DNA from 3 places in the Bradyrhizobium sp. CCBAU 11361 genome. Region 3 is predicted to be linked to each of the others. Evidence: predicted binding sites of a transcription regulator. Region 3 holds the regulator's gene; each other region holds the start of a gene.

Region 1 (7,905 bases), on a different contig from region 3:
TAGCTCTCGCAAGGAACGATTCCCTGCGGGAAGAGTCGACGGATTGCTTTCGGTTGTCATGCCCCCGGTGCGCCGGAAGCAATCTCCAAGGACGGCCCTGGCACCCCACTGTGCCGGGGTCGTTCGGTTTGCGAGGCCGATGAAATCAATCCTCGGCGTCGTTCTCGGATTTTCCCGGCGTGTGTCCGTCTGGCCCCCGGCCAAATACACCAAACTCGCTTGATTTGACGCCCGTTGACGGATCGATGCTCGTCTCGATGCCCGCGGCCGCGAGTCCGAACTTGAGCAGCTCGCGGACCGCCGCGGCACGCGTTGGCATGCGGTGCTTGAACCGGAAATCATCCACTGCGGCCAGCTCTTCCGGCGAAAGCATGACTTGGAGCCGCTCGTCGCGAAGGTCGTTCATGGTCAATCACGCAAATTGAGCAAGATGAGTAATTTGCTAAACCAGCCAATTTGCCGAGAGTTCCACAGGAGTCCCAAAAAGCGTCGGTTGAGCAATATAGTCTAAATAAATCAATAGGTTAATTGAAACTATTCGCGCGGAGACGCATTCTCATAGGGAAAGGGAGATCCGCCATGACGGACGAGGTCAGGTTACCCCGCAAGCTTTCCGAGGAACGCGAAGCACCAAGGCCGGTGCGTCCAAGCCATCAGAAGGTCATTGAGCAGGTCGAGCGCTGGGCCAACAGCCCGGGCCTGCAACCCCCGAGGACGGACGATGCGAAGACGGTCTGAGCCCCACACATTCGAGCAACGCCTCGACGCGCAGCGGCTGCGGCTCGAGCATGAGCTTGCGAGCTTGCCGGTCGGCGTTCAGCGCGATTCCGTCGCCGCGCGCATCGAGCAGCTTCAGACCGCGGCCGAGATGTTTGAATTCCTGATGCCTCGGGAAGCTCTGGCGCCTCGCTGACGGCGGCCAGCGTCAGGACGATGAGCATCGGGAGACGATGCGCAGCTTTTGCCTCAGCCACCAGATCGACACCGGGACCGCGGCCCAGGTTGCGACGGCTGCGACGGAGCGTACAAGCCGGCGCGGCGCAAGCGGCAGGCCGGCTGCCGAGCCGCGTGCTGCGCAGCGCCGGAGCCGATATTCCAAGCGGCTAGTCGGCCGGATTGCGGCCGGTGCGCGGATTGATGGGGTCGGTCGGCTTGCGCCGCAATCGCTCCGGCAGGAACGGTTCTTCCGGCGAGGCCGACGGCGCTGACCGTACGTCGGCATGATGCTGCGCGCGCTCATGCGGTGTCTGGGTGGAGTTGATGTGGCGCTTCACGTCGAGCCCGTCGACGGGATCGTTGACGCCGTGCTGGATGTCGCGAAAGTCGCTCATGGTTCATGTCCTCTGAGGACTCAGAGAACCCCTCGTTTCCAGCGATGTTCCTGATGAGTCGCCGAACCCGCTTTGGAACGATCACCATCGTTGGAACGATCACAATCGGAACAGGTTGGTCCACTCACTGGCTGAGTGGAGAATTGCGATGTTGAATCAACGCGAACTGGACCGCAGCGAAATGGGCCGGTTGATCGGCAGCGACAGGGTCGAGGGAACGTCGGTCTATGGCGCGGATCGCAACAAGATCGGTTCGATCGAGCGGGTGATGATCGACAAGATCAGCGGCAAGGTGTCCTACGCCGTGCTCGGCTTCGGCGGATTTCTGGGCGTCGGAAACGACCACTATCCCTTGCCTTGGCAGTCCTTGAAGTACGACACCGAACTCGGTGGCTACGTGACGGGGATTACCACCAAGGAGCTGCAAGGCGCGCCGAAATATGGTGAGCAGAGCGATTGGAACTGGGGTGACGATGCGGCGGTGCGCGGCATCAACTCCTACTATGGCGTTCCCTTCGCGTAGGCTCCGCACCTTAAGGAGATCCAATGAGCAAGGAAAAGCCCACCGACGATCCCCGACAGCAGAACGATTGGGGATCGCACGCCCAGACGGACAAGCCCTGGAAGGGCAATCCGGAGAAGGAGCAGCGATCGGGCGAGGCGAAGCCCGATCTGGAAAAGTGGCAAACCACCAAGACGCACTGACCAAGGTGCGCAGAGGCTGAAAGTATCACGAACGAAGATTGGGGCATCGGCACTGCGGTTTCGCCCGCGATCGTCAGCCGTGCCGACGATCCACGGCGGCGATGCTGCGCGCGTCAGCGCCACTCACCCCACCGCTTCCCTCCGCCCCGGCCCCGCATGCACATGCACCTGCTTCGCATGCAGTACCTCGCCGCATTCCGAGCACACCAGCACCGGGTCGAACAGCTTGCCGCACGTCTTGTGCTCATGCAGCAGCGGGCGACCGCGCTCGTCGCCCATGTGGGTGTCGCCCCAATGCACCATCGCCATGATGATCGGGTAGAGGTCGAGGCCCTTCTGCGTCAGGATATATTCGTAGCGCTTGGGCGCCTCGGAATAGGGGACGCGGCGCAGGATGCCGAAGCGGACCAGCTTCTTCAGCCGTTCCGACAGAAGATGCCTGGTGATCTGGAGCGAGGACTGAAATCCCTCGAACCGTCGCACGCGCAAAAAGCATTCGCGCAGGATCAGAAGCGTCCAGCGATCGCCGACCACGGCGACGGTACGGGAGAGCGAGCAGGGCTCTTCGTCCAGCGTGTCCCACTTCATGATTCGGTCTCCGGCGCGGCTCAGTCAGTCAGAAAAAGGAACTGACTTGAACGATCAATGCAATTTGTCCGTGAAGCTAGCATCCAGCCCCGCAATTTGACAGTTCTATTTTAGAACTATAGCCTTCGCTTCAAACACATGCGCACCTGAGGAGGCGACCTTGCCCAAGCGAAACGCGACAGCTGCCGTGATCGGGGCCGGCGATTTCATCGGCTCCGAGATTGCCAAGAAATTCGCAGCCGAGGGTTTTTCGGTCTTCGCCGGACGCCGCAACGGCGACAAGCTGGCGCCGCTGGTGAAGGACATCGAGGCCGCCGGCGGCGAAATCCACGCGCGCTCGCTCGATGCGCGGAAAGAGGAAGAGGTCATCTCCTTCCTCGACGATGCCGACAGGCATGCGCCGCTGGAAGTCTGCATCTTCAATATCGGCGCCAACGTCAATTTTCCGATCCTCGACACCACCGAGCGCGTGTTCCGCAAAGTCTGGGAGATGGCCTGCTATTCCGGCTTCCTCGCAGGCCGGGAAGCGGCGCGGCTGATGCTTCCGCGCGGCGGCGGCAATATCTTCTTCACCGGCGCCACGGCCTCCTTGCGTGGCGGCAGCGGCTATGCCGCGTTCGCCAGCGCCAAATTCGGCCTGCGCGCGGTGGCGCAGGCGATGGCGCGCGAGCTTGGGCCGAAGAACATCCACGTCGCCCATCTCATCATCGATTCCGGCGTTGATACCGAATGGGTGCGGCAGCGCCGTCTCGAGGCGCTCGGCCCGAACGCGCTGGATAATCCCGACCTGCTGATGCCGCCGTCGGCGGTGGCCGATTCCTATTGGCAGCTCTATCAGCAGCCGAAGAGCGCCTGGACCTTCGAAATGGAGATCCGGCCCTTCGGAGAGAAATGGTGACCGCGGCACGAGCCTGCGGCTAGACTGTTCCCATACAAACCGAAATCCGGGAGGAAGCCTGCGTGAAGACCGCGATCACCGAACTGTTCGGCATCGAGCACCCCATCATCCAGGGCGGCATGCATTTCGTCGGCTTTGCCGAGCTGGCCGCGGCCGTCTCCAATGCCGGCGGGCTCGGCATCATCACGGGTCTCACGCAGAGGACGCCGGAGCTGCTGGCAAAAGAGATCGCGCGCTGCCGCGACATGACCGACAAGCCGTTCGGCGTGAACCTCACCTTCCTGCCGGCCTTCTCGGCACCGCCTTATCCCGAATACATCGCGGCCATTGTCGAAGGTGGCGTCAAGTCAGTGGAGACTGCAGGCCGTAGCCCGGAACAGTATATGCCGGCGCTGAAGGCGGCCGGCATCAAGGTGATCCACAAATGCACCTCGGTCCGCCATTCCCTGAAGGCCGAGCGGATCGGCTGCGATGCCGTCAGCGTCGACGGCTTTGAGTGCGGCGGCCATCCCGGTGAGGACGACATTCCGAACATGATCCTGCTGCCGCGGGCGGCGGAGGAATTGAAGATCCCGTTCGTCGCCTCCGGCGGCATGGCCGACGGGCGCAGCCTCGTCGCGGCGCTGTCGCTGGGCGCGGCCGGCATGAACATGGGCACGCGCTTCATCGCGACCAAGGAAGCACCTGTGCATCAGAACGTGAAGAATGCGCTGGTCGCCGCGACCGAGCTCGACACCCGTCTGATCATGCGGAGCTTGCGCAATACCGAACGCGTCCTGAAGAACGCCAATGTCGATCGTCTGCTCGACATCGAGCGCGAGAAGGGCGCCAAGCTGACCATCGACGATATCCACGACCAGGTCGCGGGCGTATATCCCAAGATCATGCTGGACGGCCAGATGGACGCGGGCGCCTGGAGCTGCGGCATGGTCGCGGGCCTCATCCGCGATATCCCCTCCTGCAAGGAACTCGTCGATCGCATTATGAATGAGGCGGAACAGATCATCCGCAGCCGCCTGATGGGGTTCCTGGACGGGACGGGTGCGACACGAAAGGTCGCCTGAACACCGCCAAACTTCTTAACCACAGCGGCACTTGAACGCTGGAATTGCGCGCGACGCTTCCTAAATAGGGGTAAATTACCCCTTTGATAAATCAATTTCAGGAGGCGTCCGTGGTCCTGAAGAGCGCTCATTTTGCTGTCGCCGTTGCCCTCGTGCTGGCATGGGGCGGCGTCGCGCGCGCCGATGACTACAAGCCTGATGAATATCTCGGTCTCGATCTGTCCAAGGCGGTGTTGTCGCCGAAGCGGCTCGGGCCGGAGACGCGGTTCGCACCGGTCGCACTCGAGGCCCGCGGCGGCAGCGAGGCGCAGGCCCGCGCCGAGCCCGTGGACGTGCCGAAGAAGGTTGCCGCCGAACGCGTGCATGTGTCGGAGCCGAAGGTCGCGCACGTCAAGCCCGCGCAGCCGCGTGGTGCGGCCCGGACCAAGCTCGCGCATCGCCACGGCAATCCGCTGGATGCGCAGGCGAGGGATACCCGCATCCAGACCTGGCCGTGCCGCTCCGGTGGCATCTGCAACTGGCAGCGTTGAGTCTTCGCGTCTCCCCGTAAGAACGGGGAGAGGGAGTAGACCATCGGCCGTCATCCCCACGTCGTAAAACCGTCGGCGCGGAGTCAAGAAACCGTAAGGGTAGGAGTCAAGGAGCGCAGGCACCTTCCGTCGCGATTCGACGAAGGTCTCCTGAATGGCAACGCTCCGCGCCCCGCGCGCATGGACCCGGCGGCAATTCCTGGTCCGCTCCACCTCCGGCCTCGCCTTGGCCGCGCTCGCAAAGCCATCCATCAGCCGTGCCGCCGACCGCCCGCGGATCGCCGGCGGCATCCAGTCCGGCGACGTCGCGGACGGCTCCGCCGTGATCTGGGCGCGCGCCGACCGGGCCGCGCGCATGCAGGTGGAATGCTCCACCGTCGAGAGTTTCAAGACCATCATTGCGGCGGCCTCGAGCGACGCGCTGCCCGACGCCGACTTCACCTCGAAGCTGCTGCTGAGCGATCTGCCGCCCGGGCAGGACATCTTCTATCGCGTCCGCTTCGACGATATCGCAACCGGCATCGCCGGCGAGAGCCGCGTCGGCCATTTCCGCACTGCGCCGGCCGCAGGCCAATCGATCTCGTTCCTGTGGTCCGGCGATACCGCGGGGCAGGGCTGGGGCATCGACCTCTCGCGCGGCGGCTATCGCAGCTATCGCACCATGCTCGACAACCGCCCTGACTTCTTCATTCACTCCGGTGACCATATCTACGCCGACTGCACTGTACCATCCGAACAGAAGCTGCCGAACGGCGAGACCTGGCGCAACATCGTCACGGAAGAAAAATCCGAGGTCGCGCACACGCTGGCGCAATTTCGCGGCAACTACAAATACAATCATCTCGACGAGCATTTTCGCGATTTCCACGCGAATGTGCCGATGTTCGCTCAGTGGGACGACCACGAGGTCAGCAACGACTGGTCGCCGTCCGGCAGCTATGACGAGGCTGGTTATGAGGACGACGGCACGCCGCGCCTGGTCGCGCGCGCCCGCCGCGCCTTCTTCGACTTCATGCCGATCCGCGACGCCGGCGCACGGCAGGGGCGGGTCTATCGCAAGATCGCTTATGGACCGCTGCTTGACGTCTTCATGATCGACATGCGCAGTTTTCGCGATGACACCTGGAACAAGGGCAACGACCATCGCGGCTGGATCCTCGGCGCCGAGCAGCTGGCCTGGCTGAAGCGGGAGCTCGCTGCCTCGCGCGCGACCTGGAAGGTGATCGCGGCCGACCTGCCGATCGGCCTGATCAGCCTCGATGCGGTCGCGCTCGGTAATGGGCCGCCCGATAGACGCGAGCACGAGATCGCCGATCTGCTCAGCTCCATCAGGCGCGCCGGCGTGGGCAACGTCGTCTGGCTCACCGCCGACATGCACTACACCGCCGCGCATTACTACGATCCGAACAGGGCGCAATTCCAGGATTTCGAGCCGTTCTGGGAGTTCGTCTCCGGCCCGCTGCATGCCGGCACCTGGGGTCCGGGCGAGCTCGACGACACGTTTGGTCCGGTCGCGATGTACCAGAACGGCTGCAGCGAGGCGCAGGGCGAGAATTTGGCGCCGTGCTTCGGACTGCAGTTCTTCGGCCGCGTCGACATCGATGGCGCGACCGGCGTGATGACCGTGACGCTGAAGGACGTGGACAACCGCGACCTCTGGTCGGTCGACATCGTGCCGCAGTCGCAGGCCCGCCCGACCGTGGTCGCGCAGCATTCGTGAGAGAGCCAGCTGTTCGCCCCAGTCGTCATGCCCGGGCAGGAGCGCGAAGCGCGTCTTCGCGCTAGATGTCCCGGGCATCCACGTTCTGCGTGCCCGGGGCAAGTCGTGGATGGCCGGGACAAGACCGGCCATGACGTTGGGGAGGCACTCAGTGCGCCGACGCTAACCCGATCTTGATTGGCCGCCCCGCTTCCCCCGCGCTATACTGTCCACTCCCGCCACCTCTTTTCCATCACCGAAGAGTCTGCCCTCGCGGCCCCACCGTGTGTTCGGCGGCTGAAATACGTCAGGAGTTGACCCATGGATCATCTGAAGACACAGGGCATCAGCATGCCCAAGCTCGGCCTCGGCACCTTCCGCATGCAGGGCGATGCCTGCCGCGCGGCGGTCGAGAGCGCGCTGTCGGTCGGCTATCGCCACATCGACACGGCCGAGATGTACGCCAACGAAGAACCGATCGGCGCCGCACTCGCCGCGGCCCGGCTGCCGCGCGGCGAGTTGCACGTCACGACGAAGGTCTGGCATGAGAATTTGGCGCCGGATGCGATCCGGCGGGCCTTCGACGCCAGCCTGGAGAAGCTCCGGCTCGACCATGTCGATCTCTATCTCGTGCACTGGCCGTCCAAGTCCGCGAACTGGGGCGCAGTGTTCGAGACCTTGATGAAGCTGAAGGAGGAGGGGCGCACGCGGGCGATTGGCGTCGCCAATTTCACCACGGCGCTGCTCAAGATCGCGGTCGAGGACATCAGGGCGCCGATCGCCTGCAACCAGATCGAATATCACGCGATGCTCGATCAATCGAAGGTGCTGGCTTATCTCAATGCCAGGTCGATCCCGCTGGTCGCCTATTGCCCGCTGGCGCAGGGGCGCGTTGCCTCCGATCCGGTGCTGGCGGAGATCGGCACCAAGCACAACGCGACCGCTGCGCAGGTTGCGTTGAAATGGCTGCTCGACCAGGGCGGCGTCGCGGCGATCCCGAAGGCCTCGCGCCGCGAGAGTCAGCAGGCCAATCTCGATGCGCTGAAGATCACGCTCGACGATGCCGACCGCAAGAAGATCGCGGCGCTGC
Region 2 (7,905 bases), on a different contig from region 3:
TCGTTATTGCCCTGATAGATCAACGCGCGGCCATAGAGCGCCTGCGCGTTGTAGGGATCCAGCCCGACCGCGCGATTGAATTCGTCCAGCGCTGCTGCCGTCTCGCCTGACTTGGCCAGGGTCTGGGCCTTTGCGGTGCGGGCCTGGGCCTCAGTGACGTTGCCGGGGCTGACCGCGCTCTCCGTGGCGACCGCCGGCTTGGGCGCCTCCTGCGGCTTTTCCTTCTCCGGCATCAGCGATCCCAGATCGAAGGAGCAGCCGCACAGTGCGATCCCCATCAAGGCCAGCGCGAGCGGCTGCCGCCAGATCTGGCGCAGTCGCGCCAAGCCACGCTCGGGGAAAGGGGAGGCCATCTACGGTTCGCTCGCGCTAGAGCATGATCCGGAAAAGTGTGCCGCGGTTTTCCGAAAAGATCATGCTCAAACAACAATCTAAAGCGCGATGACCAACCTCATCGCGCTTTAGCGCCGCATCGGTAGTGCCCCTTCCCAGAAAGGCACCGCTCACAAACAATAACGCGGGCCAGCGGCCCGCGTTATCGAAAACTGAGGTCTTAAAAACTCGGCAAATCAGCGCGGTCCGCGCGGACCTGCACCCGGGCCGCCACGGCCGCCGCGCTCACCACCGGGGCCAGCGCCGAACACCGGCTTCGGCTTCATCGGCAGCAGGCCTTCACGCTGGAGCTTCTTGCGGGCCAGCTTGCGCGCGCGGCGCACGGCTTCGGCCTTTTCGCGAGCCTTCTTCTCAGAGGGCTTTTCGTAGTGACCGCGGAGCTTCATCTCGCGGAAAATACCCTCGCGCTGCATCTTCTTCTTCAGCGCCTTGAGGGCTTGATCGACATTGTTATCGCGAACGAGAACCTGCACGCGGCATCCTCTTCAGTGGACAGGATTTGAATTCTGGTAAGCCAAAGGGGATGGCAAAACGCACAAGCCCTTAGCCTTGAGCGCGCGGATGTATCAGACAAAACCCTGGATGTCCACCTGCCAAGCGGGGTTTCGGGCCAAGTTCAGCCATTAAATAAGGCGAAAAGACCTCTGTGTGGCCCCGATTTGGGAGATTTGGCGTCTTTGACGGGGCTGCGACCGGAGCTTCGTTCCGGAAACTTTGAAATCAGGGGACGACACATGGATATGAAGAAATATGCTGCCGAGGCCATCGGCACCTTCTGGCTCACATTCGCAGGTTGTGGCAGCGCGGTGATCGCGGCCGGCTTCCCGCAGGTCGGAATCGGCCTGGTCGGCGTGTCCCTGGCGTTCGGCTTAAGCGTCGTCACCATGGCCTACGCGATCGGTCACATCTCGGGCTGTCATCTCAATCCGGCTGTCACGGTCGGCCTTGCCGCCGGCGGGCGCTTTCCGGCCGGCCAGATCCTGCCCTACGTGATCGCGCAGGTCTGCGGTGCGATCGTTGCCGCCGAACTGCTCTACGTCATCGCCAGCGGCGCCCCAGGCTTCGACGTCACCAAGGGCTTCGCGTCGAACGGGTACGACGCGCATTCGCCCGGCCAGTACAGCATGGTGGTCTGCTTCATCACCGAGGTGGTGATGACCATGATGTTCCTGTTCGTCATCATGGGCGCAACTCACGGCCGCGCGCCCGCGGGCTTCGCGCCGCTCGCGATCGGGCTCGCGCTGGTGATGATCCATCTCGTCAGCATTCCCGTCACCAACACGTCGGTGAACCCGGCGCGCAGCACGGGCCCCGCGCTGTTCGTCGGCGGTTGGGCGCTGGCGCAGCTCTGGCTGTTCTGGGTCGCGCCGCTGATCGGCGGCGCGCTCGGCGGGGTGATCTATCGCTGGCTCAGCGAGGAGCCCGCCGGCGTCGTCGCAGGCGTGAAGACGGCCTAGAGCGTTTTCGAGCGAAGTGGATACCGGTTGGCGTCAGGAAAACGCGTCAAAACAAACCTAGTCGGCAAACGGGATCGCGGCGGTTGCCGCGGTCCCGTCACTTCTCCCGGGGCGGCCGGACTTCGGTGACATGGCCCATCTTGCGGCCGGGGCGCGGTCCGCCCTTGCCGTAGATGTGGATGGTCGCGCCCGGAACGCTCAGCCACTTCTCGTAATCGTTGATCTCGTCGCCGATCAGATTGGTCATGGTGACGATCTCGCCGTGGCGGACCGGCTTGCCGAGCGGCCAGCCGGCGATGGCGCGGATGTGCTGCTCGAACTGCGAGATGGAGGCGCCGTCGAGAGTCCAGTGTCCGGAATTGTGCACGCGCGGGGCGATCTCGTTGACCAGCACCTTCGGCCCGGTGCCGTTGGCGAGCACGAACATTTCCACCGCGAGCACGCCGACATAATCGAGCGCGCCGGCGATCTTGCCGGCGATGCTGCGCGCTTCTTCCGCGAGCGCATCCGGAATCAGTGCGGGGGCGCGGGATATCTTCAGAATGTGGTCGCGGTGCTCGTTCTCGGTGACGTCGAAGCACTCGACCTGGCCCGTCGCCGACCGCGCCGCAATCACGGAGATCTCGCGCTCGTAGGGGATGAAGGCTTCGAGGATCGCCGATTTGGTGGCGAGGCTGGTCCAGACCTTGGCGATGTCGTCGCCCTCGCGGATGATGGCCTGGCCCTTGCCGTCATAGCCGAAGCGGCGGGTCTTCAGCACGGCCGGAAGACCGATCCTCACAATCGCCTCGCGCAACGAGGAGACGGAGGTCACGTCGGCATAGGCTGCGGTGCCGATGCCGAGCCGCGTCACGAAATCCTTCTCCGCGAGCCGGTCCTGGGTCGTCTCCAGGATCTTGCGGTTGGGCAGCACGGGGCGGCGCGCATCCAGCACCATCGCGGCCGCGGCCGGCACGTTCTCGAATTCGTAGGTGATGACGTCGACGTCGTTGGCGAACAGCTCGAGCGCCTCGACGTCGGCATATTCGGCGCAGGTCGCGTTCAGCACGACGTCGAAGGCCGGCGAGTCAGGATCGGGCGAGAACACCTGGCAGCGCAGGCCGAGCCGCGCCGCGGCCATCGCCAGCATCCGCCCCAATTGTCCGCCGCCGAGGATTCCGATGGTGTCGCCGGGCTTCAGCTTCACCTGCTTTGCGTCAGTCACGCCTTGTCCTCCGGGCGCTCGGCAACCGCCTCGGTCTGCGCCTTGCGCCATGCGGCGAGGCGGTCGGACAAGGCCGGGTCGGACAATGCCAGCACGGCGGCAGCCAGCAGCGCCGCGTTGATCGCGCCAGCCTTGCCGATGGCAAGGGTGCCGACCGGGATGCCCGCGGGCATCTGCACGATCGAATAGAGCGAATCGACGCCCTTGAGCGTCTTCGATTCGACGGGAACGCCGAAGACGGGGAGTTCCGTCAGCGCCGCCGCCATGCCCGGTAAATGTGCAGCGCCGCCCGCGCCGGCGATGATGATCTTGTAACCCGCCGCCTTGGCGCCCTTGGCGAAAGCGACCAGCCGGTCGGGGGTGCGGTGGGCCGAAACGATGCGGGTCTCGGCGGCAACGCCGAGCGCTTCAAGCGTGTCGGCGGCATGCCGCATCGTGTCCCAGTCCGACTGGCTTCCCATGATGATGGCGATCGGCGCGGTCATGACGTTAATTGTGCTCGGGAAAACAGAAACATAGGCCAGATTAACGGTTCCGGCCGGCGGCTCGCAAGGCGGTGGCAAGGAGAAGGGAATGCACTATCCTGTCTTGGTGAATCCCCGCAAGCCTTCATTGAGCAGGATGCCCATGAAGAAACCAAAAAGGGCAAGCGCTGCGAAGGCCAAAAAGGGCCGGAAGACCAGTGCCAGCCGATCCAAAGCCGCCCCCAAGCGTTCAGTCAGGCGTGGGGTCAAGGCGCCGCGGCGCGGAGCGTCGGCCGATGATGGGGGCAACGACGGTGCCAAGGTCATCCGCGGCCTGCGGTCCAAGCTCAAGCAGGCCTTGCAGCGCGTTGCCGAACTCGAGGCGGCCGCCGACACCGATTTCCTGCTCGAGATTCCGAACCGGCGCGGCTTCGAGCGCGAGCTCACGCGCGCCATTGCCTACATGAAGCGATATCACGCCAGCGGCGCGCTGATCGTCCTCGATGTCGATCGGCTGAAGCCGATCAACGATTCCTTCGGCCACGCCGCCGGCGACGAGGTGCTCAAGGCGATCGTCGGCGCGCTGACGCGGCAGGTCCGTGCCTCCGACGTGGTCGGCCGGCTCGGCGGCGACGAGTTCGCGCTGCTGCTATGGAATCTCAACGAGACCGATGCCAAGGCGAAGGCCGCGGTCTTCGAGCAGACGATCGACGAATTATCCTTCGTCTTCCGCGGCCAGCATGTGACCGCGGGCGCCTCTGCCGGCGTCGCATTGCTGGGGGCGCAATCCGACGCGGGCCGCGCCCTGGAGGAGGCGGACGCCGCAATGTATGTGCGCAAGGCGTGCCGGCGGCACGAGCCGCGGATCAGGCTCGTCAGCAACTGAGCATGATCCGGACCGGAAGGGCCGCGTTAGCGCAAAGTGTGCAGCGGTTTTCCTCGCGACAAACGCGAAACGCGTTTGCGCGGAGATCATGCTCAAACAATAAATGCCCTACAACGTGGCCAGATCTTCCGGCACGTTGCCGAACTTGCGCAGCAGCGTAGCGTCACCGAATTCGCCGGTCATGGGATCACCGCTGCGGCAAAACGCGATCGCGCCGATGTGGCCGGCGCCGCGCGCCAGAATCTCGGCGCGCCGCAGCGCGGCCGTCGAGGACTGACATTCCTCCGCGGCGCCCGCGACCGGTGATCCGTCGTCATCGATCAGGAAGGGCATTGCAACGTAGTAGGTGACGTCCGACATGGCGTTGCTCCGGTCATCAACATTAGGCGGCGCTGCTCCGCGCCTTGCTGCGAGAGGTCTCCGGAATGCAGCCGGCTGAAATCGCCGCCTGCAATTCCTCGAGCTCCGCCTCCAGATATTCGTTGGCCATGATCAGCGCCTTGATGGTGCTGCGCAGATTGCCGTCGCACATCGCGATCGCCTGATCGCAGGCCTGTTCATAATGGCTGTTGTCCAAAAGGGCGGTTGCCGACATCTGCGTTGTCCTTGCTGGTTCCTTGGGCGCTTCTCTGGGCGTTTCCTGGGGGCGTTGGATGTCGGAATGTTCCTATTTTGTTCTTTTGGAGTCAAGCGGATTCACCTGCGGCGCCCTGCCGCGAAAAGCCCGCTGGGGATCAGGCGATGATGTCGGGCGTGATCTGGTCTTCGATGAAGGCGATGCGGTCGCGCAACAACAGCTTGCGCTTCTTCAGCCGCTGTAACCGCAATAGGTCGGGGGCAGGCGATTGATGCAGCGCATCGATCGCGGCATCGAGATCTCGGTGTTCCTGCTGCAACCGGGCGAGCTCGGCTTCGAGCTCGCGCTCGTCTTCATGGGTCATGTCTGCGGTGGCCGAAAAACCGATGGCGTGAGATTTAAGGCTGTGGATGCCCTGTGGAAATTATCGTCCTTGCGCGCCGTGACCGCAAGCGATCTCGGGCCGTCGCTCACCGATCTCTCGCAAGATATTTTCAACGGTTCGCTGCGGCGCTGCGCAAGCACATTGATATCATGGATTTTTCCCAGCGTGGTTCCTTACTCACGCTTCGTTACATATGAATTTTCAAAAATGACATTGCGACGACGGATATTCGTCGACAGAACGAATCGGTGATGTACACTTGCTCGTCCGGATCGAATCCAAGGTCACCCCTACCGAGGAGGTTTCGAATGACAATTCAGGCACATCTGGTTGAATTGGAACGGAAGCACAAAACTCTCGAAAACGAATTGCACGAAGCTCTCGTGCACCTTTCAACAGACGACCTGCAAATTGTTGAGTTGAAGCGCCGGAAGTTGATGGTCAAGGACCAGATCGAACGTCTGAAGCAAACTAGCGACACGCTTCACTAGTAAACCCCGTAACAGTGTAAAGTTTGATCTTACCCTTTCAGGCAGGGGTGAGAGCCGTTGCGCTCATCCCTGTTGGAAGGTGCAAAACCGCGAAGACAATTGCGCGGCGCCCTAGATTCCTGCGAGCTCGGCGACGTGATCCGCGATCGCGAGCGAGGACGTCAGTCCCGGCGATTCAATACCGAACAGGTTGATCAGGCCTGCGACGCCGTGATCGCGCGGGCCCTGCATCAGGAAATCCTGCGTGGCGACTGCCGGTGGCACGATCTTCGGGCGGATGCCCGAATAGCTCGGCATCAACGCGCCGTCAGGCAGCGTCGGCCAGTATCGCCGGATTGCCGGATAGAAGCGCTCGGCCCGTGACGGATCGACCTCGTAGTTGATCGTCTCGATCCACTCGACGTCGGGGCCGAAGCGCGCCTGCCCAGCCATGTCCAGCGTCAGATGCACACCGAGGCCGCCGGGCTCGGGCACCGGATAGATCAGGTGCGAGAACGGCGCCTTGGCATTGCAGCTGAAGTAATTTCCCTTGGCGAGATAGGCCGGCGGAATCCGGTCCAGCGGCATGCCGTCGATGTTGCGTGCGACCGTTGTCGCCGCGAGGCCCGCAGCGTTGACGAGCAGGCCGCATTGCAGCGCCATCGGTGCCTCGCCGCCGGCCTCGACCTCGATCAGGCCGGCGGCCGCCTTGGCGCGGATCAGCGGGGTGTGAAACGCGAAGGCCGCGCCGGCTTCCTCGGCCTCACCGCGCAGCGAGAGCATGTAGGCGTGGCTGTCGATGATGCCGGTCGAGGGCGAGAGCAGCGCGGCGTCGCAGGCGAGCGCCGGCTCCAGCGCGCATGCGGCCTCACCGGTGAGCAACTGCATGTCGAGCACGCCATTGGCTTCGGCGTGCGCCTTGATCGATTGCAGCTTCTCGGTTTCCTTCGCATTGGTCGCGACGATCAGCTTGCCGCAATTCTTGTGCGGGATGCCACGCTCGCCGCAGTAGCGGTAGAGCGCGTGCTTGCCGCTGACGCACATGCGTGCCATCCAGCTCCCGGCGCGGTAGTAGATGCCGGCATGGATCACCTCGCTGTTGCGCGAGGAGGTGATGGTGCCGATGGCCTCGGCTTCCTCGAGCACGATGACCTCGCGCCCGGCCTGGGCCAGCTTTCGAGCTACCGCGAGCCCGACCACGCCGGCTCCGATGACGATGCAGTCGACCCTATCCATGGTTGTGCAGGAGGTCCGCTGGAAGCGCCGGTGGCATCAAGCCTGAGAACGACGGCGCGGGGGCATTTTCCGTTAAGGAAGCATTTATCATGTCAGGGCAATTGCCGTATTTCACGTCAGATTTTTTCTGTTGCGCGTACAGGCGTTTACCCGATCCAAACCCGTGAAGCCAGACAATCCGACGTTGAAATCGCGGGTGGCTGATGGCTGAGAAGAACTGGCACGCGGACAGCACGATGCCGATTGCTGTGCAGGCCGTCGTGTGCCTGATCGGCACGGTCGCGCCTGCGCGTGCCTTTGCGCTGTCGGACAGCTTCGCTCCGCCGAGCTCGCTCGACAACCTCGATCCCAATCTGATCTGGGAAGCCCTGATCGGGGGCATCGTCGTCTGCGCGTTCCTGGTGGCAATCGCGTTGTGGATCCACTCCGCGCTGCGCCGGACCAGGCGGTTGCAGCTGCGGCGCAACGCCTTCGTCTCCTCCGCCATGAACAATCTCAACCAGGGCGTGGTGATGACCGATGCGCAGCGGCGCGTCATCTTCTGCAACGACCGCTATCTCGAGATCTATGGCCTGTCACGGTCGGATCTGTGGGCCAACATGAACGGCCACGACCTCCTCGAGCTGCGACGCAAGCGCGGGGTCCTCGGTGGCGTCTCCGACAAGGAGTTCTACGAGAAGGCGGCAAGCGCCAACGGTCTGATCGCCGAACTGCCTGATGGCCGGGCCATCCTGGTGAAATATTTCGTGCTGCCGAACGGCGGCTCGGTGGCGACGCATCTTGACGTCAGCGAGGAGCGCAGGCTGTCGCGGCAACTCGCCTCGACCAAGCAG
Region 3 (7,905 bases):
GTGACGTTCATCATCGGCAACTCGTTCCGCATCTCCTCCTCGATCTTCGCCCCGGGCACCACGATCTCGGCGGCGATCGCATCCGAGTTCGCCGAGAGTGACGGCTTGCATCAGTCCGGCCTGATCCTGCTCGGCCTCCTGCTGTTCGTGCTGACCTTCTTCGTGCTCGCAGCGGCACGGCTGATGCTGATGCGGCTGGAAAAGAAGGCGGGGAACTGACGCCATGAACCCGATCTATTCACGCCGCCGCCGCAAGGACTTCGTCATCCGCGGACTCTGCATGGCCGCCGCCGCCTTCGGCGTCACCTGGCTTGCGCTGATCCTGATCACACTGCTTTACAACGGCATCGCCGGTCTGAACCTTGAGATTTTCGTGGCGGACACGCCGCCTCCGGGCTCGACTGAAGGCGGCCTGCGCAACGCCATCGTCGGTTCGATTATCATGACCGTGCTCGGCGTCGGCATCGGCGCGCCGCTCGGCCTGTTCGCCGGCACCTATCTCGCCGAGTACGGCCGCAACGACAAGCTGACCTCGGTGATCCGCTTCATCAACGACATCCTGCTCTCGGCGCCCTCGATCATCATCGGCCTGTTCATCTACGGCGCGGTGGTGGTGCCGATGCGCGGCTTCTCGGCGATCGCAGGCAGCCTCGCGCTCGCCGTCATCGTCATCCCGGTGGTGCTGCGCACGACCGAGGACATGCTGCTGCTGGTGCCGAACGCGCTGCGCGAGGCGGCGTCCGCCCTCGGCCTGCCGCGCTCGCTGGTGATCAAGCGGATCGCCTACCGCGCCGCCCGCTCCGGCCTCATCACCGGCGTGCTGCTCGCAACCGCCCGCGTCGCCGGCGAGACCGCGCCGCTGCTCTTCACCGCGCTGTCGAACCAGTTCTTCAGCCTCGGCCTGAACAAGACGATGGCGAACCTGCCTGTCACCATCAACAACTTCGTCCAGAGCCCCTACGCCTATTGGAAGCAGCTGGCCTGGAGCGGCGCGCTGCTGATCACGATTACCGTGCTTGCCCTGAACATTGGCGCGCGCATCCTTGGCGCCGAGAGGACCGCAAAATGAGTGAGCTTTCCGTATCGATGAGCGCGGCTGGTGGTTTGCCCCAGGCGCCGGTGTTGCCCGAGGCCCCGGCCAAGGTGACGGTGCGCAACCTCAACTTCTATTACGGCGAGCACCACGCGCTGAAGAACATCAACCTGACGCTCGGCGCCAACCGCGTCACGGCGTTCATCGGCCCGTCGGGCTGCGGCAAGTCGACCCTGCTGCGCATCTTCAACCGGATGTACGACCTCTACCCGGGCCAGCGCGCCACCGGCCAGCTCATGCTCGACCAGACCAACATCCTCGACGGCAAGCTCGACCTCAATCTGCTGCGCGCCCGCGTCGGCATGGTGTTCCAGAAGCCGACGCCGTTCCCGATGACGATCTACGAGAACATCGCCTTCGGCATCCGCCTCTACGAGAAGATCTCGAAGTCCGAGATGGACGACCGCGTCGAGAAGGCGCTGCGCGGCGGCGCGCTATGGAACGAGGTCAAGGACAAGCTCAACGCCTCCGGCCTGTCGCTCTCCGGCGGCCAGCAGCAGCGCCTCTGCATCGCCCGCACCGTCGCGGTGCGGCCCGAGGTGATCCTGTTCGACGAGCCCTGCTCGGCGCTCGACCCGATCTCGACCGCCAAGGTCGAGGAGCTGATCCAGGAACTGTCCGAGAACTACACGATCGCGATCGTCACCCACAACATGCAGCAGGCGGCGCGCGTCTCCGACAAGACCGCCTTCATGTATCTCGGCGAGCTGATCGAGTTCGACGACACCAGCAAGATCTTCACGTCGCCGAGCGACCGGCGCACGCAGGATTACATCACCGGCCGGTTCGGCTGAGGAGACGGGACATGGGTTCTGAACATACCGCAAAGGCCTTCGACACCGACCTCCAGGAGCTCACCCGGCTCGTCGCCGAGATGGGCGGGATTGCCGAGCGCATGATCGTCGATTCCGTCGACGCGCTGATCCGCCGTGACGTCGCGCTCGGCCAGCGCGTGGTCGCCACCGACACCGAGCTCGACGCGCTGCAGAAGCGCATCGAGGAGCGCGCCGTGCTCACCATCGCCCGCCGCCAGCCGATGGCGGTCGATCTGCGCGAGATCGTCGGCGCCATGCGCGTTGCGACCGATCTCGAGCGCATCGGCGACCTCGCCAAGAACATGGGCAAGCGCGTCGCGGCGCTGGAGACGGATTTCCATCCGCTCAAGCTGTTCCGCGGCCTCGAGCACATGACCGACCTCGTGCAGCAGCAGGTCAAGTCGGTGCTGGACGCCTATGCCGCGCACGATCTGCCGGCGGCGATGGCGGTGTGGAAGGGCGACGAGGAAGTCGACGCCATCTGCACCTCGTTGTTCCGCGAGCTCCTCACCTACATGATGGAGGATCCGCGCAACATCTCGTTCTGCATCCATCTGATGTTCTGCGCCAAGAACATCGAGCGGATCGGCGACCACGCCACCAACATCGCCGAGACCGTGTTCTACATGATCGAGGGCCAGGCGATCACCGACAAGCGGCCGAAGGGCGACATGACGACCTTCGCCACGACGGTCCCGAATACCTGAAGACGCAAGGAGCGACGACACCATGGGCGCACGCATTATGGTGGTTGAGGACGAGGAAGCTCTCACCGAGCTTCTCCGCTACAACCTCGAAGGCGACGGCTATGACGTCGAGACGGTGATGCGCGGCGACGACGCCGACACCCGCCTCAAGGAACATATCCCCGATCTGATCGTGCTCGACTGGATGCTGCCGGGACTGTCGGGCATCGAGCTGTGCCGGCGGCTACGGACCCGGCCCGAGACCAAGCAGCTGCCGATCATCATGCTCACCGCGCGCGGTGAGGAGAGCGAGCGGGTGCGGGGTCTTGCGACCGGCGCGGACGATTACATCGTCAAGCCGTTCTCGGTGCCGGAGCTGCTGGCGCGCGTGAAGGGCCTGCTGCGGCGCGCCAGCCCCGAGCGGCTCGCCACCGTGCTCGCCTATGGCGACATCGAGCTCGATCGCGACAAGCGCCGCGTGGCGCGCTCGGGCCGGCCGATCGACCTCGGCCCGACCGAATATCGCCTGCTGGAGTTCTTCCTGGAGCATCCCGGCCGCGTGTTCTCGCGCGAGCAGCTGCTCGACAGCGTCTGGGGCCGCGACATCTACATCGACGAGCGAACCGTCGACGTCCATATCGGCCGCCTGCGCAAGCTGCTCAATCTCGGCCGCGAGCAGGACCCGATCCGCACCGTCCGCGGCGCCGGCTACGCGCTGGATGATCGCTTTGCGAAGGCGGAGCAGACGTAAGCCTGTGCGGATGTTTTAGGGCTGAGTGCGACCGCAAACTCAGTGGTCGTCCCGGCGAAGGCCGGGACCCATAACCACAGGAAGTGGTTTGGCGAAGACGAGTTGTTCGGAATTGGCACCGCGGACGAGTCGATAGACCTCGCGGTATGGGTCCCGGCCTTCGCCGGGACGGCACGGAGTATTTTGAGCCGTCATCGCGCGACACTAGCAGCGCGGGCTTAAACTCACCGCGAGGGCTTGGCCGGTGCGCGCCGGCGATCCGCGGCCGGCTGATACGCCACGCGCGAGTGCTGGGCGCAGTAGGGCAGGCCCGACAGCGCCTTGCCGCCGCAGAAGAAGAAATCCGCGCTCGAGGGATCGCCGACCGGCCAGTGGCAGGTCGCCTCGTTCAGCTCCAGCAGCGACAGCCGCTGGCTCATCGGCACCACGTTGTCGTAGGTGACCGGTTCGGCCTCCACCTCGACCTCGAAGGCCTGCGCCAGCGCGGTGTTGCCGCGCGCAATGGGGCGGCTCACCCGCATCATGTGCTGCGCGGGGCGCGCCTTGCGCGGCCGCGGAGCCGCCGATGACGGGCTCTTGGCGCGGCCGGACAGGCCGAGCCTGTGCACCTTGCCGATCACGGCATTACGGGTCACATTGCCGAGCTCGGCTGCGATCTGGCTGGCCGATAATCCGGCCTCCCAGAGCTTTTTCAACTGCTCGACGCGATCGTCGGACCAGGTCAAAACCGTCATTGCACCCTTTCCCTCGCCGTGCGGCTGCCATCCTGGCGCCTCGCGGCGAATGCCTAAGCCTCGAAAAACCCGTGCCGTCAGAATCCCTTAAGGCTCGCCGGGCACACCAGATGCGCCCGAACGTTTACGCCGGTACATGAGGACTTAGAGGATCAGAACTGCTGCACGAGATGTCGTATCTGACAAGCCAAACGCTACAATATGGCGTGACTCACGCGCAAGAGTCAGCCGACTCGCTTCCACATGTTCCGTGGCCAAAATCCGGCAAATTTGGCACCGCAAGACTACGGATTCAGCGTTTCGCGAGGCTTTCGGGCGGCATTGACACCGGTTTCACCAAGCATAAGATAGTGTCACGTGCCGCCCTTAAAAGGCGGCACGTTTCGTTTTCCGGGCCGGTCAATGGTGCGTTGCGCAATGCACGCTCACACCGTCCGCAACATCAAGTGACCGTCATGACTAGCAGCGCAGCGCCGCATTTGCTTCCCGTTTTCGCCAGGTCCGACCTCGGTTTCGAGCGCGGCGAAGGCTGCTGGCTGATTGCGACCAATGGCGATCGCTATCTCGATTTTACGTCCGGCGTCGCGGTGAACGCGCTCGGCCACGCCCATCCTGCGCTGGTCAAGGCGCTGCAGGAGCAGGCGACGAAACTCTGGCACATGTCGAACCTTTTTCAGAGCCCGGATGGCGAGAAGCTCGCTACGCGCCTGTGCAATGAGAGCTTTGGGGACTTCGTGTTCTTCTGCAATTCCGGCGCCGAGGCGCTGGAAGGTGTGATCAAGCTGGTCCGCCATCACCACTTCTCCAAGGGGCATCCGGATCGCTACCGCATCATCACCTTCGAAGGCGCCTTCCACGGCCGCACGCTGGCGACGCTGGCTGCAACGGGATCCGCAAAATATCTCGAAGGTTTTGGTCCGCCGATGGATGGCTTCGATCAGGTGCCGCATGGCGACATCGAGGCCGTCAAGAAAGCGATCGGTCCGCAGACCGCCGGCATCCTGATCGAGCCGATCCAGGGCGAGGGCGGCGTACGTTCCGCAACGCCTGCGTTCCTCAAGGCATTGCGCCAACTCTGCGATGAGAAGGGCTTGCTGCTCGCCTTCGACGAGGTGCAGACCGGCATGGGCCGCACCGGCGATCTCTTCGCGCATCGCCGCACCGGCGTCACACCTGACGTGATGTCGCTGGCCAAGGCGCTCGGCGGCGGCTTCCCGATCGGCGCGATCCTGGCGACCGCGGATGCGGCGGCCGGCATGGGTCCCGGCTCGCACGGCTCGACCTTCGGCGGCAATCCGCTCGCGGTCGCGGCGGCGAACGCCGTGCTCGACGTCATGCTCAAGCCCGGCTTCTTCGACCACGTGCAGAAGATGTCGCTGCTGCTCAAGCAGAAGCTCGCTTCCGTGATCGACCGTTATCCTGATGTCGTCAGCGAAGTGCGCGGCGAAGGCCTTCTGATCGGCATCAAGGCCGTGGTGCCCTCAGGCGATCTCGGCGCGGCGCTGCGCAATGAAAAACTGCTCACGGTCGGCGCCGGCGACAATGTCGTGCGTTTCCTGCCGCCCCTGATCGTCACCGAAGCCGAGATCGAGGACAGCGTCGGGCGGCTCGAGCGCGCCTGCGCCGCGATCTCGTCCAGTCAGACCAAGCGGGCGGCAAGCTGATGAGCAAGTCGCCGAAGCACTTCCTCGATATCAACGAGCTCCCGTTGTCGGAGCTCAAGAGCATGCTCGACGCCTCCTCCGCCATGAAGGCGAAGCAGAAGGCGCATCAGCCGGTGAGGCCGCTCGAAGGCAAGACGCTGGCGATGATCTTCGAGCGCCCCTCGACCCGCACGCGGGTGTCGTTCGACGTCGCCATGCGCCAGCTCGGCGGCGAGCCCATCATGCTCACCGGCGCCGAGATGCAGCTCGGCCGCGGCGAGACCATCGCCGACACCGCGCGCGTGCTGTCGCGCTATGTCGACGCCATCATGATCCGCATCCTCAACCACGACGCGCTGCTGGAGCTTGCGGCCAACGCGACCGTGCCCGTCATCAACGGCCTGACCCGGCGCTCGCATCCCTGCCAGGTGATGGCCGACCTCCTGACCTACCAGGAGCACCGCGGCCCGATCGAGGGCCGGACGGTGGCCTGGACCGGCGACGACAACAACGTGCTGGCGTCCTGGGCGCATGCCGCCGAGCGCTTCAAGTTTCAGCTCAACGTCGCAACGCCTCCGGAGCTCGCGCCGAAGAAGGCGATGCGCGACTGGATCAAGACGTCAGGCGCGCCGATCATGCTCGGCACCGATCCGGAAGCCGCCGTGCGCGGCGCCGATTGCGTCGTCACCGACACCTGGGTGTCGATGGGCGACAAGGAGGGCGAGCACCGCCACAACGTGCTCAAGCCCTACCAGGTCAATGCCAAGCTGATGTCGCTGGCCAAGCCCGACGCGCTGTTCATGCACTGCCTGCCCGCCCATCGCGGCGAGGAGGTCACCGACGAGGTGATCGACGGCCCGCAATCGGTCGTGTTCGACGAGGCCGAAAACCGCCTGCACGCGCAGAAGGGCATTCTGGCCTGGTGCTTCGACGCGGTGAAGTAACGGCGGCGCGGCCCGGCGGCCGCCTCGCATACAACTGTCGTCCTGGCGAAAGCCAGGACCCATTACCACCGGCTTTTGTTTGGCGAAGATCGGCAATTGTCATCTCGCGCGACAACTCCTGCTTGGGGTTATGGGTCCTGGCATTCGCCAGGACGACACTGAGTTTGCCGTGCTTGCATACGTCCATTCTGCATTGCCGGATGCAGCCGCAACCCCTTCCATTTTCCACCCACCGACCCCAGATAGACGGCCATGGTTTCCCAATCCCCTGACATGAAAACCGGGCCTGAAGGCCCGGTTCGCGCACCATCAGCAGTTCCGATCGACGACGCCGTGCTGCCCTACGAGGTCGACGCGCTCGACGTGCGCGGCCGGCTGGTGCGGCTCGGTCCGGCGCTCGACGACATCCTGACCAAGCACGATTATCCCGCTGCCGTGGGCAAGCTGCTCGGCGAGGCCATCGTGCTGACGACGCTGCTCGGAACGGCGCTGAAATTCGAGGGCCGCTTCATCCTCCAGGCCCAGACCGATGGTCCGGTGTCGTTCCTGGTGGTGGATTACAAGGCGCCGGATCAACTTCGTGCCTATGCCCGCTTCGACGCCGCGCGCCTCGGTGAGATCAGGGATTCCGGCACTCTGCTCGGCCGCGGCCATCTCGCCATGACCATCGACCAGGGCCCCGACATGAGCCGCTACCAGGGGCTGGTCGCGCTCGACGGCGGCAGCCTCGAAGACGCCGCCCACGAATATTTCCTGCGTTCCGAGCAGATCCCGACGCGCGTGCGTCTTGCGGTCGGCGAGGAGTGGCGCTCGAACGACGGCGGCAAGCATCGCTGGCGCGCCGGCGGCATGCTGATGCAGTTTTTGCCGAAGGCGCCGGAGCGCGCGCGGCAGGCGGACTTGCATCCCGGCGATGCGCCCGAAGGCGCCGAAGTGCACGCTGTCGCTGAAGACGACGCCTGGGTCGAGGCACGCTCGCTGATCGAGACCGTCGAGGACGTCGAGCTGATCGATCCGGAGCTGTCCGGCGAGCGGCTGCTCTACCGCCTCTTCCACGAGCGTGGCGTGCGCGTGTTCAAGCCGCTGGTCCTGAAGGCGCAATGCTCCTGCTCGCGCGACGCGGTGGCCTCGATGCTGAAGAGCTTTTCGCCGAACGATCGCGCCGCGATGGTCAAGGACGACAAGGTCGTCGTCACCTGCGAGTTCTGCTCGTCGGTGTACGATTTCACGCCCGATGAG

What was found. The regulator PhoB, encoded in region 3, activates phosphate uptake and scavenging genes when phosphate is short. The targets are predictions, from matches to a motif close to TGTCATNNANCTGTCAT.
Region 1: the regulator PhoB is predicted to act here: its motif matches at 5,176-5,192, upstream of XI08_RS34580 (alkaline phosphatase D family protein).
Region 2: the regulator PhoB is predicted to act here: its motif matches at 5,574-5,590, upstream of XI08_RS43375 (YdcH family protein).

The regions. Positions count from the first base shown of each region.
Region 1 is NZ_LBJZ01000194.1:72,089-79,993, forward strand. Features, by position in the region: gene XI08_RS34525 (hypothetical protein) at 1-3, shown strand, start outside; gene XI08_RS34530 (hypothetical protein) at 146-406, opposite strand; gene XI08_RS34535 (hypothetical protein) at 580-738, shown strand; gene XI08_RS34540 (hypothetical protein) at 722-913, shown strand; gene XI08_RS34545 (hypothetical protein) at 1,104-1,331, opposite strand; gene XI08_RS34550 (PRC-barrel domain-containing protein) at 1,480-1,854, shown strand; gene XI08_RS34555 (hypothetical protein) at 1,878-2,036, shown strand; gene XI08_RS34560 (winged helix-turn-helix transcriptional regulator) at 2,160-2,624, opposite strand; gene XI08_RS34565 (SDR family oxidoreductase) at 2,785-3,522, shown strand; gene XI08_RS34570 (NAD(P)H-dependent flavin oxidoreductase) at 3,585-4,586, shown strand; gene XI08_RS34575 (hypothetical protein) at 4,697-5,116, shown strand; gene XI08_RS34580 (alkaline phosphatase D family protein) at 5,271-6,836, shown strand; gene XI08_RS34585 (aldo/keto reductase) at 7,137-7,905, shown strand, end outside.
Region 2 is NZ_LBJZ01000199.1:382,574-390,478, forward strand. Features, by position in the region: gene XI08_RS43330 (tetratricopeptide repeat protein) at 1-353, opposite strand, end outside; gene rpsU (30S ribosomal protein S21) at 570-866, opposite strand; gene aqpZ (aquaporin Z) at 1,128-1,850, shown strand; gene XI08_RS43345 (5-(carboxyamino)imidazole ribonucleotide synthase) at 1,948-3,054, opposite strand; gene purE (5-(carboxyamino)imidazole ribonucleotide mutase) at 3,051-3,539, opposite strand; gene XI08_RS43355 (GGDEF domain-containing protein) at 3,682-4,404, shown strand; gene XI08_RS43360 (hypothetical protein) at 4,513-4,764, opposite strand; gene XI08_RS43365 (hypothetical protein) at 4,787-4,999, opposite strand; gene XI08_RS43370 (YdcH family protein) at 5,139-5,345, opposite strand; gene XI08_RS43375 (YdcH family protein) at 5,675-5,857, shown strand; gene XI08_RS43380 (NAD(P)/FAD-dependent oxidoreductase) at 5,969-7,072, opposite strand; gene XI08_RS43385 (sensor domain-containing protein) at 7,276-7,905, shown strand, end outside.
Region 3 is NZ_LBJZ01000200.1:216,179-224,083, reverse strand. Features, by position in the region: gene pstC (phosphate ABC transporter permease subunit PstC) at 1-219, shown strand, start outside; gene pstA (phosphate ABC transporter permease PstA) at 224-1,069, shown strand; gene pstB (phosphate ABC transporter ATP-binding protein PstB) at 1,066-1,887, shown strand; gene phoU (phosphate signaling complex protein PhoU) at 1,899-2,615, shown strand; gene phoB (phosphate regulon transcriptional regulator PhoB) at 2,638-3,345, shown strand; gene XI08_RS44595 (GcrA family cell cycle regulator) at 3,570-4,079, opposite strand; gene XI08_RS44590 (aspartate aminotransferase family protein) at 4,535-5,743, shown strand; gene argF (ornithine carbamoyltransferase) at 5,743-6,666, shown strand; gene XI08_RS44580 (Hsp33 family molecular chaperone) at 6,919-7,905, shown strand, end outside.